DNA from 3 places in the Pedobacter sp. KLB.chiD genome. Region 3 is predicted to be linked to each of the others. Evidence: riboswitches for the same ligand, from Rfam matches in the RefSeq annotation. Region 3 holds a riboswitch; each other region holds the start of a gene.
What was found. A riboswitch is a leader RNA that binds a small molecule or an ion and turns the genes downstream of it on or off. The one in region 3 is predicted to bind S-adenosylmethionine.

Region 1: another riboswitch for S-adenosylmethionine. It lies ahead of ACK1I8_RS09660 (SusC/RagA family TonB-linked outer membrane protein); the one in region 3 lies ahead of metH (methionine synthase).
Region 2: another riboswitch for S-adenosylmethionine. It lies ahead of ACK1I8_RS08095 (O-acetylhomoserine aminocarboxypropyltransferase/cysteine synthase family protein); the one in region 3 lies ahead of metH (methionine synthase).

Annotation. Positions count from the first base shown of each region.
Region 1 is NZ_CP178207.1:2,367,331-2,372,402, forward strand. Features, by position in the region: gene ACK1I8_RS09660 (SusC/RagA family TonB-linked outer membrane protein) at 1-2,620, opposite strand, end outside; SAM riboswitch class I at 2,934-3,040, opposite strand; gene ACK1I8_RS09665 (peroxiredoxin family protein) at 3,178-4,422, shown strand.
Region 2 is NZ_CP178207.1:2,008,954-2,014,025, reverse strand. Features, by position in the region: gene ACK1I8_RS08105 (hypothetical protein) at 364-858, opposite strand; gene ACK1I8_RS08100 (trans-sulfuration enzyme family protein) at 982-2,097, shown strand; SAM riboswitch class I at 2,327-2,437, shown strand; gene ACK1I8_RS08095 (O-acetylhomoserine aminocarboxypropyltransferase/cysteine synthase family protein) at 2,700-4,031, shown strand; gene ACK1I8_RS08090 (homoserine O-acetyltransferase family protein) at 4,062-5,072, shown strand, end outside.
Region 3 is NZ_CP178207.1:4,943,676-4,948,747, forward strand. Features, by position in the region: gene murQ (N-acetylmuramic acid 6-phosphate etherase) at 1-412, shown strand, start outside; gene ACK1I8_RS20470 (hypothetical protein) at 516-1,082, shown strand; gene ACK1I8_RS20475 (Bax inhibitor-1 family protein) at 1,121-1,876, shown strand; SAM riboswitch class I at 1,992-2,095, shown strand; gene metH (methionine synthase) at 2,210-5,072, shown strand, end outside.

The DNA of each region.
Region 1 (5,072 bases), 2.6 Mb from region 3:
CAACCAGAACGCCCAAACTGATGCCCTTATAGGTAAAAGTATTGTAAACCCCACCAATCCAATCTGGCGTATATTTGCCCAATACCTGCTTGGTCGGATTTGTGGCTGGTGCACCCGTAGCATTAACAATGATGTTTCCGTTGCCATCTCTTAAAAAAGCGGTACCAAATAACGATCCGTAAGGCTGCCCCACTGTTGCAATTACCTGGGCCGAATTGGAAGCCACCACATAATTGGTTAATAGTTTTTCAGCATCAAGCTCAATTACCCTGCTTCTGTTTGCTGCGAAATTGAAATTTACATCCCAGGTAAAGGTTTTTCTGATTGGGGTAACGCCCAATTGGGCTTCAATCCCTTTGTTGTTGATTTTTCCGGCATTAAGCAATTTTGAGCTGAAACCAGTACTTTGGCTTACATCTGCTGCTAAAATCTGATTGTAACTATTGGTGTTATACGCGCTTAAATCGAAACGTAATCTTTTATTAAAGAAAACTGCTTCAAGACCAAGTTCCGTAGAAGAGGTCGCTTCAGGTTTTAAGTCAGGATTCAGATCTATAGTGCCAGTGGTAAGCTGAGGATTGCCATAAAATGGTGCACTGAAAACATAGGTATTGATTAAGCGGTAAGGATCTGCATCTTTACCCACTTTAGACCATCCACCACGTATTTTTAAATAGTTTAGGGCTTCACTTTTGATATCGAATGCTTCAGTTGCTACAAAACTTCCGTTAAATGAAGGGTAGAAATATGACCTGTTTTGTGCCGGTAAGGTAGACGACCAATCGTTACGTGCGGTAATGTTGGCGAAAAGATAATTTCTGAAACCGATCTGTCCGGATACATAAATACTATACGATTTTAAACGCGACAAATTATTGGACGAAACCAAGGGATCGCGTGAATTTTTAAGGTTGTACAATCCTGCAATAGCCAGTTTAGGTGCGCTCTGGTCATTTTGCTCAATATACTGTCTGCGGATGTTACCGCCACCCAGTAATTCCAGGCTAAAATCTTCACTCAACTGTTTGTTAAAATTTAAAGTTGCATCGGTATTATTTTCGTTTACGGTAAAGGCACTTTCGGTATACGAGCCAAACGGTGTGCCATTGGTACCGTAAGCGATTCTGATTTTACGCCTGTCGTTGTAATAATCCGTTCCCGACCTGAAATTGAAATTTAGTCCGTCAATAATTTTATAATTAATGGCTAAACTTCCAATAATCCGGTTACGGTTTTGCGATACAGTATTTTCGTAAGCTACCCAATATGGATTGCTGTAATAGCTATTGTTCCAGTTAAACGTTTTTCCATTTTCATCCAGATAGTTTTTTAACTGGTTAATATCTACCTGGCGGCCAAACCAGGTAAACTGCAACATGGTACTGGTTGATCTTGAACCACCTGTACCAGGTAAGTTATCAGAACTCAATTTACTGTAATTTGCATTAGCCGTTAAAGTTAGTTTTGGCGTTATTTTTAATGAAGTATTTAATACAAATGAATTTTTACCTTGTCCGGAGTTAGGCACAATTCCAACCTGTTTCAGGTTATTGTAAGAGATCCGATAATCATATTTTTCACCGGCATCTGCAACAGATACACCATTATTCAGGGAATATCCGGTTTGAAAGAAATCCCGGACGTTATCCGGATGAGCTACAAATGGAACCGCCACACCTTTTGAAAAAAACTGCGGAATTAATCTGCCATCCATTTTTGGTCCCCAGCTCTCATCTACCCCATCATTAAGGCCTTTACCAGCCCCATCCACATAACTGAACTTACCTTCCGACCCCTGTCCAAATGCATTTTGATAAACCGGCAGGGTAAGCAAAGTTTCCAGCACGGCATTGGAGTTAACCTCAATGCCCAATCCTTTTTTTGATTTACCGGTTTTGGTCTTAATTAAGATTACACCCGCCGCAGCCCTCGAGCCATATAATGCTGCCGCATTTGGTCCTTTTAAAACACTAATTGATTCTATATCTTCTGGATTGATATCTGAAATGGCATTCGCATAATCCCTTGCGCCTGCAGAATTTAACTGCGAGTTATCTACCGGAATTCCATCAACTACAAATAATGGCTGGTTATTTCCGGCTATGGAGGTTTCCCCTCTGATGACTACGCGGGAAGACCCCATGCTCCCCTGACTATTCGTTACCCTTACACCTGCAATTTTTCCCGCCAGTGCATTGACCAGATTCGATTCTTTAGCTTCAGACAAATCCTGCCCTTTTAATTCCTGAACAGCATAACCAAGCGATTTTTTCTGTCGCGAAATCCCCAATGCGGTAACGACCACCTCATCCAGTGCATTATCGCTCGATTGAAGAATCACAGAGATCGGGCCCTCATTTTTATTCACCGGTATTTCCTGTGTTTTGAAGCCGATATATGAAAATACCAGTGTTGCTTTTTCAGGTGCAGTTATCGAAAAAGCACCCTTACCATCAGAAATGGTGGTTTGTTTGGTTTCTTTGATTAAAATGGAAACACCGGGAAGTGTTTCTCCATCTGCCGACCTCACGGTTCCGGTAATGGTGGCATTTTGAGCGAATAAGTGCTGCGTAATAAACAGCAGCAAGCTAAACGCTATTGATTTAAAATTTGTGAACATGTGTGTGTAATTAATGATTAGATTAGGGATAAAAATTTGGCAAAACAATTCCACCACGGCCAAAAACCGTGTTTTCAGTTTAATAAAAAAAGGAAGCGTTAGCTTAAGAGCCTATTTAAATAACTTTACTTCAACAGGGCCTGCGCATTCGGAAATAGGCATCATCAAGGGATTTTAACTCGTCTGTTTTTTTCATTTCAATGGTTTTCTATAAAACATGTTACCTATCAAAAGCAGCATCGGGTAAAAAAAAGAGCACCCCCTTAAATCAGAAGTGCCCCGTATATTTTAGCTCAGGATCATGCAAACTACTGACTTAACTACCCCAGAGTCATCCGGGATGGAATTAGCACCATTTCTAAAAACTAGATGGTTGCTAAGGCTTCACAGGGCCATTCCCTCCGCCTTTCTTGATAAGTATTTAAAAATAACTGGGGCAAAGTTATAATTAATTCGATTTATCCTATAGTTTTTATAGATTTTTATTGAAATATTTTTTCTTTGGTGATTCCATCCGTATATTTGTCGACTAAATTAGTAGATTAACATACACCCCAATGAAACTGAAGTTCATTTTAATTGCCGTATTGGCCATATCAACATCTTTAAGTTATGCACAAAACAGCACCGTAGCCAGTAGTGTAAAACCAAAGGCTTTTGTCGCATTGGGCAACTGGCGTGGTGTAGCTAAAGTAAAAGAGGGACTCGAAATTCCTTTTAATTTCGAAATCCATGAAAAAAATGGTAAGCAAAAATTGTATTTCCGTAATGCTGAAGAAAGTTTCGAAGGTGGTTTGGTAAAACAAACGGGCGATTCACTTTTTGTTAAACTGGATCAGTTTGACAATGAGTTGGCATTTGCAATAGATGGCAATCGGTTAACAGGAACGCTACGTAAACAAGATAAAGGCGGAAAACCTCTAACCATTGATGCGGAACGCAAAAATTACCGTTTTAAAGCAAATAAACCTGCGTCGGCAGACTATTCCGGAAGTTATGATGTGATTTTTACATCGCCGAACGGCAAGGAAGAAAAAACAGTAGGTTTATTTAAGCAAACAGGGAACAGACTGACGGGAACTTTTCTCCGTGTAACCGGCGATTCCCGCTATCTCGAAGGTATTGTGGAAGGGAACGAATTTCAACTTTCGAGTTCCATTGGCTCCTCTCCTGCTTACTATAAAGGAACTTTCCAGGCAGACGGCACTTTAAAAGGTGAGGTTTTAAGCGCAAGAGGCAGTCAGCCTTTTACCGGAAACAAAAATAAAGATGCTGCCCTGCCAGATCCTTATCAGCTTACCTACTTAAAAAAAGGATACAAAACACTTGATTTTAGTTTTCCTGATATAAATGGTAAAAAGATTTCCTTAAAAGATGAAAAATACAAGAACAAGGTAGTGATTTTAACCATTACCGGAAGCTGGTGCCCTAATTGTGTAGACGAAGCCAGTTTTATGGCTCCATGGTATAAAAAGAATAAAAATCGCGGTGTAGAGATTATAGCCTTGCATTATGAACGTTCAACTGAGCCGGAATATGCAAAAAAAGTAATGACCCGTTTCCGTGAACGCTTTGGTATCGAATATGATCAGGTATTGGCAGGCACTGCCGATAAACAAGCGGTATCTGAATCATTACCCGCGCTTGATTCCTTTTTATCGTTCCCAACAACCATCATCATCGATAAACAAGGAAATGTGGCCCAAATCCATACGGGTTTTAACGGGCCGGCTACCGGTAAATTTTATGATGAATTTGTAAAAGAGTTTAATACAGAGATTGATACTTTGCTGAAGAAATAGTGTCATAATCATCCAGGATCTTTTTACATTGGTTGGTGTGACACACCGATAGAAGACATCGCTACTGGCACGAAAGATTTCTTTCTGCTTTTCACGCAGGAACGATTTTCCGTAATAGATCGGATCTTCTTTTTTTGGAAAGGTATTGCAGTGCACTTCGGGTTGGGCAGTCCTTCTTTAAGCTATTATCTTTTGTGAATGCTTAGCGGGAACTTTTTGGGTTGTGCGCCAAAAAGGATAGCCGCTGCAATAAGGTTTATTTAATTAGGGCCTGTATAAGAAACAAAATAGCGTTTCGAACGCTGATCCTGGCAGTAGCCGTGCATTTAGCCCTGGGGAAGCGGTATCCCTGAAGCGCAGCGTAAGGATATAGCGGAGAACAGGAACGACCTTTAATCATACTGATGACACTGCGCTTCAAAAAAAAGTTATATTTTTTCTTTTTTTGGAAAGGTATTGCGGTGCACTTCGGGTTGGGCAGCCCTTCTTTCCGCTATTATCTTTTTGTGAATGCTTAGCGGGAACGTTTTGGTTTGTATGCCAAAAAGGATAACCGCTGCAATAAGGTTTATTTAAAAAAGGGCTTCTGCAAGGAAAAAAATAGCCATCTGCACGCTGATCCTGGCAGTAACCGTGCATTTAGCCCTGGG
Region 2 (5,072 bases), 2.4 Mb from region 3:
CAATCGCAACAATTAATAAAAGATGAACACGGATATTAAGTGGGTATTAATTTAACATCCGCCACAGAAACACGGAAGGCGCGGAAAAAATACAAAAGAAAAAATTTGTATATAGACACATTAGTTTAACAGCCATTGATAGCATAACTACCTCGGTCATTATTCCCGCGCATGCGGGCATCTTAAAGCGCCTGCCTTACGACTCCCATCCGATAGCAATCGGATCGAGTTGGGAATGACGGCATCTTGGAACCTAAACTGTTTTCTAAAATAAATCAGACCCGATAAGAGTGAAAGCGTAACAAACAAAAAAAGCACCTTTTTCAAAAGGTGCTTTAAGGGTATGTTTTTCGATGTTAGATATTATCTTGCTGCAGGCGCAAATGTCAAAATAATATTCGCAGTTCTGCCGCCAAACTCGATTGGCGATTTTAATACCATTTGTGTGCTGGAAAGTTCAGTTAACACTAAACGATAACCTTCGGTTACATTTTTAGCTTTATCACCCTCGTATATCTTTTTAAACTGGAAAGTTTGATCTTTTGGTGCGGCCGACCAGAAAATCGTTTGCATGACCGAACCACAAGCGCTCGACGCCGGTAAAGTGTAAGAACCGTTACCACTATTGGTCAAATTCCATGTGCTCCCCTCAAAACATTTGTAGGATTTCTCTCCGAATAAGCCTTGAACAGCGCCATCAGGCAATCCTTCTAAAGCAACGTTTGTTACCACCCATTCGCGTACAACCGTGCCTCTGCTGCCGGTTACACCTGCAGTTACCCGTTTTGCCGTATTACAGCTTTGTAACATTACCAAAGTAGAACATGCTATGGCGATAGCTATAAATAATCTTTTCATTTTTGTGTAATTTAAATTTTCTCAAACTTGTTACATAAATCTTGCCAAAACCATTATGAGCCGTAAATTAGCGGTAAATTACTAAATTGCGCTTCTATATCAGTTCGTCCAAAATCAATTATCATGAAACCAGAAACCCTTGCTATTCACACCGCTAATCTTGTAAAAATCAATACTGGTGATGTTACTCCGCCGATCAGTTTATCCACCACTTTTTTTCGTGGCGAGGATGGTGGTTATCCTGGGGGGCATATGTATAGCAGGGTAAGCAATCCTAACCGGTCTGCTTTAGAAAACACTGTATGCAAATTAGAATATGGCGAAGATGCGGCAGCTTTTTCTTCGGGCAATACCTGCGGTTTGGCTTTATTTCAGGCTTTGAAACCTGGTAGCCACATCATTGCGCCTGATGATATGTATTGGGGCATTAAAAAACAGCTACTGACGATTTTTAATGATAGTTTGGAATTTGATTTTATTGACCAGACCGATTTAAATCTGATCCAATCAAGCATAAAACCCCATACTAAACTGATCTGGATCGAAACGCCATCCAACCCGCTATTAAAGATTACGGATATTGAGGAAATTGCCAGAATCGCTAAAGCTGAAAACATCACTTTGGTTTGCGATAGCACTTTTGCCTCTCCTGTTTTACAAAATCCGATTTTATTGGGGGCTGATATCGTAATGCATAGCAGCACTAAATATCTAGGCGGACATAGCGATGTGCTTGGCGGAATTTTGATAACCGCGAAAAAAGACGAGTTGTGGGAGAAAATCAAAAATATTCAGCAAACCGGTGGTGCAGTGCCTTCACCTTTTGACTGCTTTTTATTAAGCAGAAGCATAAAAACCCTTGCCTACCGCATGAAAGGGCATTGTGAAAACGGAAAGATTATAGCTGATTATTTAAATAAGCATCCAAATGTTGAGGCCGTTTTTTATCCCGGCCTGAAAGATCATCCTCAGCATGAAATTGCCGGAAAACAAATGAAAGATTTTGGTGGCATGATGTCGTTTCTGGTTAAAGGGGGTGTTGAAGCAGCTCACAAAATGGTCAATAAAGTTAAATTATTTGCGCAGGCAACCAGTTTGGGCGGCGTAGAGAGTTTGATTGAACACCGTTATTCGGTAGAAGGTCCTGACAGTAAAACACCAAAAAATTTACTCCGGATTTCTGTGGGATTGGAACACCCAGATGATATCATAGCCGATTTAGCGCAGGCCTTAGGATAAGACGTTTTCGGTATGGTCATCCCCGGCATGAAGACCAGTTATTAAAATCTTATTTACTATGATAAATCCCTGATCCGTTTAAGCGGATGGTTTGTCGCTGAAAAAATAAATACCTCATTTTCATTAAGTTATTTAAAATTCGAAATTTTATTTTGTGTATTTAAAATAAATTCAGACATTTGAAATATTATTTGGCGGAAAGCTAAATAAAAGTCAATCTTCATAGGTTGATTTATAAAGAAGTGGCGAGAGACTGGCTCCACGACCCACTGGCAACCCTCAGAAAGAGAAGGTGCCAATTCCTGACCGGATAATATGGTATTATCTGGAGATATAAATTAGAACTGATGAAAACATTAAACTTTCGATCGCTAAGCGAACCTACTGCTGAACTAAAAACGGTGAAACCATTTTCTGTTTCTATTGCTTGTTACCATATGTCTGCCATGGCATGTATGTGCTGTTGCATACGGTAATTTAAAAATCTTCCTCTTTTGTTTCTTTCAAACTGGAAGGTCCCGAATCATTGGGATACGCCCTGCAGGCTTTAGGATTAAGCTAAGCCACCCTATTAAATTGTTCAACAAATAAAAACAGCAATCATGTCAACATCATATAAATTTGAAACTTTACAATTACACGCGGGTCAGGAAATAGATCCAACAACAGGTTCAAGAGCTGTACCGATTTATCAAACTACTTCTTATGGGTTTAACAGCGCCGAGCATGGCGCCAATTTATTTGCTTTGAAAGAGTTTGGCAATATCTATACCAGGATCATGAATCCGACCAATGACGTTTTCGAAAAACGTATTGCAGCTTTAGAAGGCGGTGTTGCGGCTTTGGCTGTGGCATCAGGTCAGGCTGCTCAATTTATAGCTTTAAACAATATACTGGAAGCTGGCGACAGCATTGTTTCTTCTTCTCACATTTACGGCGGAACGTATAACCAGTTTAAGGTGGCCTTTAAGCGTTTAGGTGTTCATGTCGATTTTGCAAATCCGGATGTGCCAGAAGAGTTTGAGGCAAAAATTACGGATAAAACCAAAGCCATTTACCTCGAAACCATAGGCAACCCTGCGTTTAGTGTACCTGATTTTGAAAAAATTGCGGCCATTGCCAAAAAATATGATCTTCCATTAGTGGTTGATAATACTTTTGGTGCAGGCGGTTACTTATTTAAGCCATTAGAGCATGGTGCCAACATTGTGGTAGAATCTGCAACGAAATGGATTGGTGGACATGGAACAAGCATCGGTGGAATAATTGTTGACGGCGGAAACTACAATTGGGGCAATGGAAAATTCCCTCAGTTCTCTGAACCCTCTGCAGGTTACCACGGCTTGGTTTTTAGTGATGTTTTTGGTATTGGCGGGCCGTTTGGTAATATCCAGTTCATCATCCGTGCCCGTGTTGAAGGACTAAGAGACCTTGGTCCTGCGCTATCACCTTTTAATTCTTTTCTTCTGTTGCAAGGATTGGAAACCTTATCGCTCCGCGTACAACGCCATGTTGATAATGCCCTTGAACTGGCTACCTGGCTGGAAAATCATCCGTTGGTTAAGGAAGTGCATTATCCGGGATTAGCAAGCAGCAAATACAACAACCTCGCAAAGAAATATTTAAGTAATGGTTTTGGGGCTGTGTTATCTTTCGAATTAAATGGAAGTAAGGAAAACGCCACCCAGGTTATCGATAAGCTAAAATTGGTTTCACATCTTGCGAACGTGGGCGATGCCAAGACCCTGATTATCCAACCATCGGCCACAACACATCAGCAATTGAGCGAAGAAGAGCAATTGGCTGCAGGTGTAAAACCAAATGCCTTAAGGGTTTCAGTTGGTATTGAACATATCGATGACATTAAAGCAGATTTTGAACAAGCATTTGCGGCCATTAACGCACAAGTTTCTTCTGAGAGTTTATCAGCCTAAGCCCGTTTATTTCCCGAATACAGCAAAACAATGAGTACAGCATCAATATATAATCATAACAAACAGTTCAAATTAGAAAACGGAAAGAAAATCCGTAACCTGCAAATTGCTTATCAAACTTATGGAAAGCTAAATGCAGCTAAAGATAATGTAATCTGGGTTTGCCATGCACTTACAGCTAATGCTGATGTTTTTGAATGGTGGGAAGGTTTGTTCGGGAGAAATGCTTTGTTCAATCCTGAAGAGCATTATATTGTATGCGCCAATGTTTTAGGTTCTCACTATGGCAGCACCAATCCATTAAGCAACAATCCGGTAACGGGTTTACCTTATTACCTTTCTTTTCCGCAATTTACCATTCGCGATTTAGTATCTGCACACCAGTTATTGGCTTTGCATTTGGGTGTTGATTATATAAAATTGTTAATTGGTGGTTCCCTAGGTGGGCAGCAAGCTGTGGAATGGAGTATTTCGGAACCGAATAAAATAGAAAACCTAATTTTAATTGCTACTAATGCAGCTCATTCTCCATGGGGCATTGCTTTTAATGAAAGTCAGCGTTTGGCCATTACCACCGACAGGACTTTTTATGCCAACCAACCTAACGGCGGCAGTAAAGGTTTAAAAACGGCCCGTAGTATTGCACTCTTAAGTTATAGAACCTACAGTGCCTATGGCAGTACACAGGTAGAAAGTATAAACGATAAAACTGACCATTTCAGGTCGTCTTCTTACCAGAATTATCAGGGAGAAAAATTGATCAATCGTTTTAATGCTTACAGCTATTATTATTTAACCAAAGCAATGGATAGCCATAACGTAGGCCGTAACCGCAAAAGTATTGGCGATGCTTTAAAATTAATTACGGCGAATACGCTGGTTATCGGAATAGAAAACGATGTATTGTTTCCACTTTCAGAGCAGCAGTACCTGGCCAATCATATTCCCGGAGCAGAATTTATTGCTTTGCATTCTGACTATGGACACGATGGTTTTTTAATTGAAACGAATGCACTGACCAATGTAATCGGAAACTTTATG
Region 3 (5,072 bases):
GGTTGGCCTGGCAGCATCAGGTACTACGCCATATGTGGTTGGCGGATTAAAAACGGCACGTAAGCATGGAGTTTTGACGGGCTGCATTGTTTGTAATACAGGTGGACCTATTGCTGCGGCTTCGGATTTTCCGGTTGAAGTAGTGGTTGGCCCTGAATTTATTACGGGCTCTACCCGCATGAAATCTGGTACGGCGCAGAAAATGGTATTAAATATGTTGAGTACCACAGTTATGGTTCAGCTGGGGCGTGTAGTTGGCAATAAAATGGTCGATATGCAGTTAACTAATCATAAACTGGTCGACCGTGGTACACAAATGGTGGCCAACGAACTGAACATTGGTTACGATGAAGCAGCTGAATTGTTAAACCGTTACGGAAGTGTACGTAAAGCTGTGGAAGCAGGACATTAAAAATGAGTGAAGGATAGCATAGTAACTGAAAAAGTGATGTGATGTATAAATGATCTCAGCATTCGCTCATTCAAAACCCAATCCTTCAATAATTAAAAAAAGTATGCACGAAATTGAGCCTTATTACCAGTGGAGAGATGATTATATTTCGGCAGAAGATGAGCGTTCGCCATTTTATAATACCGAATATTCAGAACTTTACTTCGATAAGCAGATCTATAACTTTTTACTGCACCCACAGTGGGACGAATTTGGATCGAATACCTTGTATATGAAGGTATTATATGCTGATTATGACCGCAGTTATGTCATTATAGAGTTTATAGGGGAGTGGAACGATGCCATTAATAACGACATTATGTTGCTGAAACGTGATATTTTGGAAATGATGATGGATGAAGGGCTTAATAAATTTATCCTGATTGGTGAAAATGTATTGAATTTCCATGCCTCTGATGACAGTTATTACGAAGAATGGTTTCAGGAAGTAGAAGATGGCTGGATTGTTGGGGTAAACTTTCAGGAACACGTGATCAGCGAATTTCGGGATAACAGCATTGATTATTATATTAACTTTGGAGGTGCATTTGACAATCTGCCATGGCGTACGCTAAAACCATTACAGTTCTTTAAAAAAGTTGAAGAACTGCTGACAAAAAGATTGAACTAAATGTTTATTTTTATATCATTTAACATACAAAAATTAAAATGGAACAACAAAATTATCAATATCAAAACAACAGCGTTTTCGTTCAGGAAGGATCTGTTTCTAAAAAATTCTTTGCCAACGTTTTCTTGTGGATGTTTGTGGCATTGAGTTTATCAACGGTAGCGGCCTATTTATTTGGAACAAATGAGCAATTTATGCAATATCTGTTAACCGTTAATCCATCTACCGGTAAAGTTGGAATGACGATTTTTGGGTATATTGCCATGTTTGCACCGCTTGGACTTGTTTTATTAATGAGTTTTGGTTTAAGTAAACTTTCTTACCCAGCGCTTGTAGGTGTATTTGTTTTATACTCCGTACTAACCGGTGTAAGCTTAAGCTTTATTTTATTGACTTATACTTCTGGTTCAGTAGTGAGCTGCTTTGCAGGTGCTGCAGGTATTTTCGGTATTATGGCCTTTATGGGCTATACCACCAATATCGATTTGAGCAAATTCGGCCCTATTTTAATGGTGGGGGTAATCGGGTTGGTTATTGCCAGCCTGGTGAATATGTTTATTCAGAGTGAACAGTTTAGTTTATTTATGGCATTTATCGGAATTGCCATCTTCACCGCATTAACTGCTTACGATGTTCAGAAAATTAAACAAATTGGCCAGGGTATAGAAGCTAGCGGAGAAGAAGTACTTCAGGTAGAGTCAAAAAAGATGGCAATTGTTGCAGCATTGCGCTTATATCTTGATTTTCTTAATATCTTCTTATTCTTACTACGCATTTTCGGTAGCAGAAGATAGAGCTAAAAACAAAACAATATTCTTAAGGCCGTGCAGAATTGCATGGCCTTTGTAATTTTATTTGGTAGCAAAGCGATAATTTTTGGAATTGATCATGCTTTGTTGCATTTTTGTACGCTTATTAAGAAAGACGGAGGGATTAGACCCAACGAAGTCTTAGCAACCTGTAACCTACAAGGTGCTAAATTCTATTCTGCAAATAGCGGAAACAGATAAGTTTAGGATTACGATTCACGTACCAACTTTTTCAATAAGCCTTTTAGGATGTATTAATGTATAATGGAAGATGTATCATGCCATTTTCCATTTGCCATCCCACATTTTACACAACAAATGGGTATAAGAGAAGAATTAGAGAAGCGTATTTTGGTGATCGATGGTGCAATGGGTACCATGATTCAGCGATACAACTTGAGCGAAGAAGATTTTAGGGGAGAGCGATTTAAAAACCATCCCTGTGATGTAAAAGGCAATAATGATTTGCTTAACATCACGCGTCCGGATATTATCAAAACCATACACCTGGAGTACCTGGCGGCTGGTGCCGATATTATTGAAACCAATACGTTCAGTACGCAACGCATTTCCATGGCCGATTACCAAATGGAAGATCTTTCTTACGAAATGAGTTTTGAAGGCGCACGGGTGGCAAAAGAAGCTGTAAATGAATTTATGGCTGCAAATCCAGATCGTAAATGTTTTGTTGCCGGTGCTATCGGCCCCACTAACCGTACCCTTTCCATGTCGCCGAATGTAAACGACCCTGGTTTTAGGGCGGTTTATTTTGATGAGCTGGAAGAAGCTTATTATGAGCAGGTACGTGGTTTGGTAGATGGTGGTTCCGATGTATTATTGATTGAGACCATTTTTGACACTTTAAATGCCAAAGTGGCCATTGTGGCCATTAAAAAATATGAAGAGGTAATTGGCCGCAAACTGGAGATTATGATCTCGGGTACCATTACCGATGCTTCGGGACGAACACTTTCCGGGCAAACCGCCGAAGCTTTCTTAAATTCTGTAATGCACGCAAAACCGCTCAGTATTGGTTTTAACTGCGCTTTGGGAGCAAAGGAAATGCGCCCGCATATCGAGGAGCTGGCTACAAAAGCAGGCTGTTATGTTTCCGCTTATCCAAACGCAGGCTTGCCAAACGAATTTGGAGCTTACGATGAGCAGCCGCACGAAACGGCACATTTGGTTGATGACTTTATTGCATTCGGTTTTGTGAACATTGTTGGTGGCTGCTGCGGCACTACTCCTGAGCATATTGGCTGCATAGCAAAAAATGCACGAAAAGCCAAACCCAGAAAATTGCCTCAACTTCCTCAATACATGCGCTTAAGTGGGTTGGAGCCGGTAACCATTACGCCAGAAAGTATTTTTGTGAACATTGGGGAACGGACCAATATTACCGGATCTCCAAAATTCTCCAAACTGATTTTGGGTGGCGATTACGAAGCTGCATTGGCCGTTGCCCTGCAACAGGTTGAAGGGGGTGCACAGGTAATTGATGTGAACATGGATGAGGGAATGCTCGATTCGGAAGCTGCCATGACTAAGTTTCTGAACCTCATTGCCTCCGAACCGGATATCGCCAAACTGCCGATCATGGTCGATTCATCTAAATGGTCGGTAATTGAAAACGGCTTAAAATGCCTGCAGGGAAAAGGGATCGTTAATTCCATTTCTTTAAAAGAAGGTGAAGATAAATTCCGCGAAAGTGCCCGTAAAATTATGCAATATGGTGCAGCTGTAGTGGTAATGGCTTTTGATGAGCAGGGACAGGCCGATAATTATGAGCGCCGGATCGAAATCTGTAAACGCAGTTACGATATCCTGGTAAATGAAATCGGTTTTCCGCCAGAAGATATTATTTTCGACCCTAATATTTTAACTGTGGCTACCGGGCTGGAGGAACACAACAATTATGCAGTCGATTTTATTAATGCTACCCGATGGATCAAAGAAAATCTGCCTCACGCCAAGGTAAGTGGCGGGGTTTCGAATATTTCGTTCTCCTTTAGGGGAAATAACGTCGTGCGCGAAGCCATGCACTCGGCTTTCCTTTATCATGCCATCCGCGCAGGTTTAGACATGGGTATCGTAAATGCCGGTATGCTGGAAGTTTACCAGGAAATTCCGCCTGAATTGTTAGAAAGGGTAGAGGATGTCCTGTTAAATCGCAGGGAAGATGCAACCGAACGGTTGGTTGAATATGCCGATACGGTAAAAACCAAAGGCAAAGAAGTGGTTAAAGACGAAGGCTGGAGAAAAGGCTCGGTTGAAGAAAGATTATCCCATGCGTTGGTTAAGGGTATCGTAGAATACCTGGATGATGATGTAGAAGAAGCCCGTCAGAAATACGACCGTCCGATTCAGGTAATTGAAGGCCCGTTAATGGATGGGATGAATATTGTTGGAGACCTTTTTGGTGCTGGAAAGATGTTCTTGCCCCAGGTGGTAAAATCGGCCCGGGTAATGAAAAAAGCCGTAGCCTATCTGTTACCTTTTATTGAGCAGGAAAAACTGAACAATCCTGATCAGGACCAGAATTCTTCGGCCGGAAAAGTATTGATGGCTACCGTAAAAGGCGATGTACACGATATTGGTAAAAATATTGTAGGCGTGGTACTGGCTTGTAACAACTTCGAAATTATAGATATGGGCGTGATGGTTCCGGCACAGGATATCATCAAAAAAGCCAAAGAAATAAATGCTGATATTATCGGTTTAAGTGGTTTAATTACGCCATCGCTGGATGAAATGGTTCACTTTGCCAAAGAAATGGAACGTGAAGGGTTTACCATACCATTGATCATTGGTGGCGCAACTACTTCGCGTATCCACGCGGCAGTAAAAGTAGCACCAAATTATTCAGGACCTGCCATCCATGTATTAGATGCTTCAAGAAGCGTTACGGTTTGCAGTACCTTGATGAACCCAGAAACGAGAGATGAATATATAGCTGGCATCAAAGCTGAATATGATAAAGCACGCGAAGCGCATCTAAATAAACGTTCAGATAAACGCTTTAAGACATTAGAGGAAGCACGAGCAAACAAGTTTAAGATTGATTTTCAGCCCAACTTGCCTGTTCCGGAATTTACAGGTACCAGGGTTTTCGATAATTATCCCTTAGAAGAACTGGTTCCATATATTGATTGGACACCATTTTTTCATACCTGGGAACTTC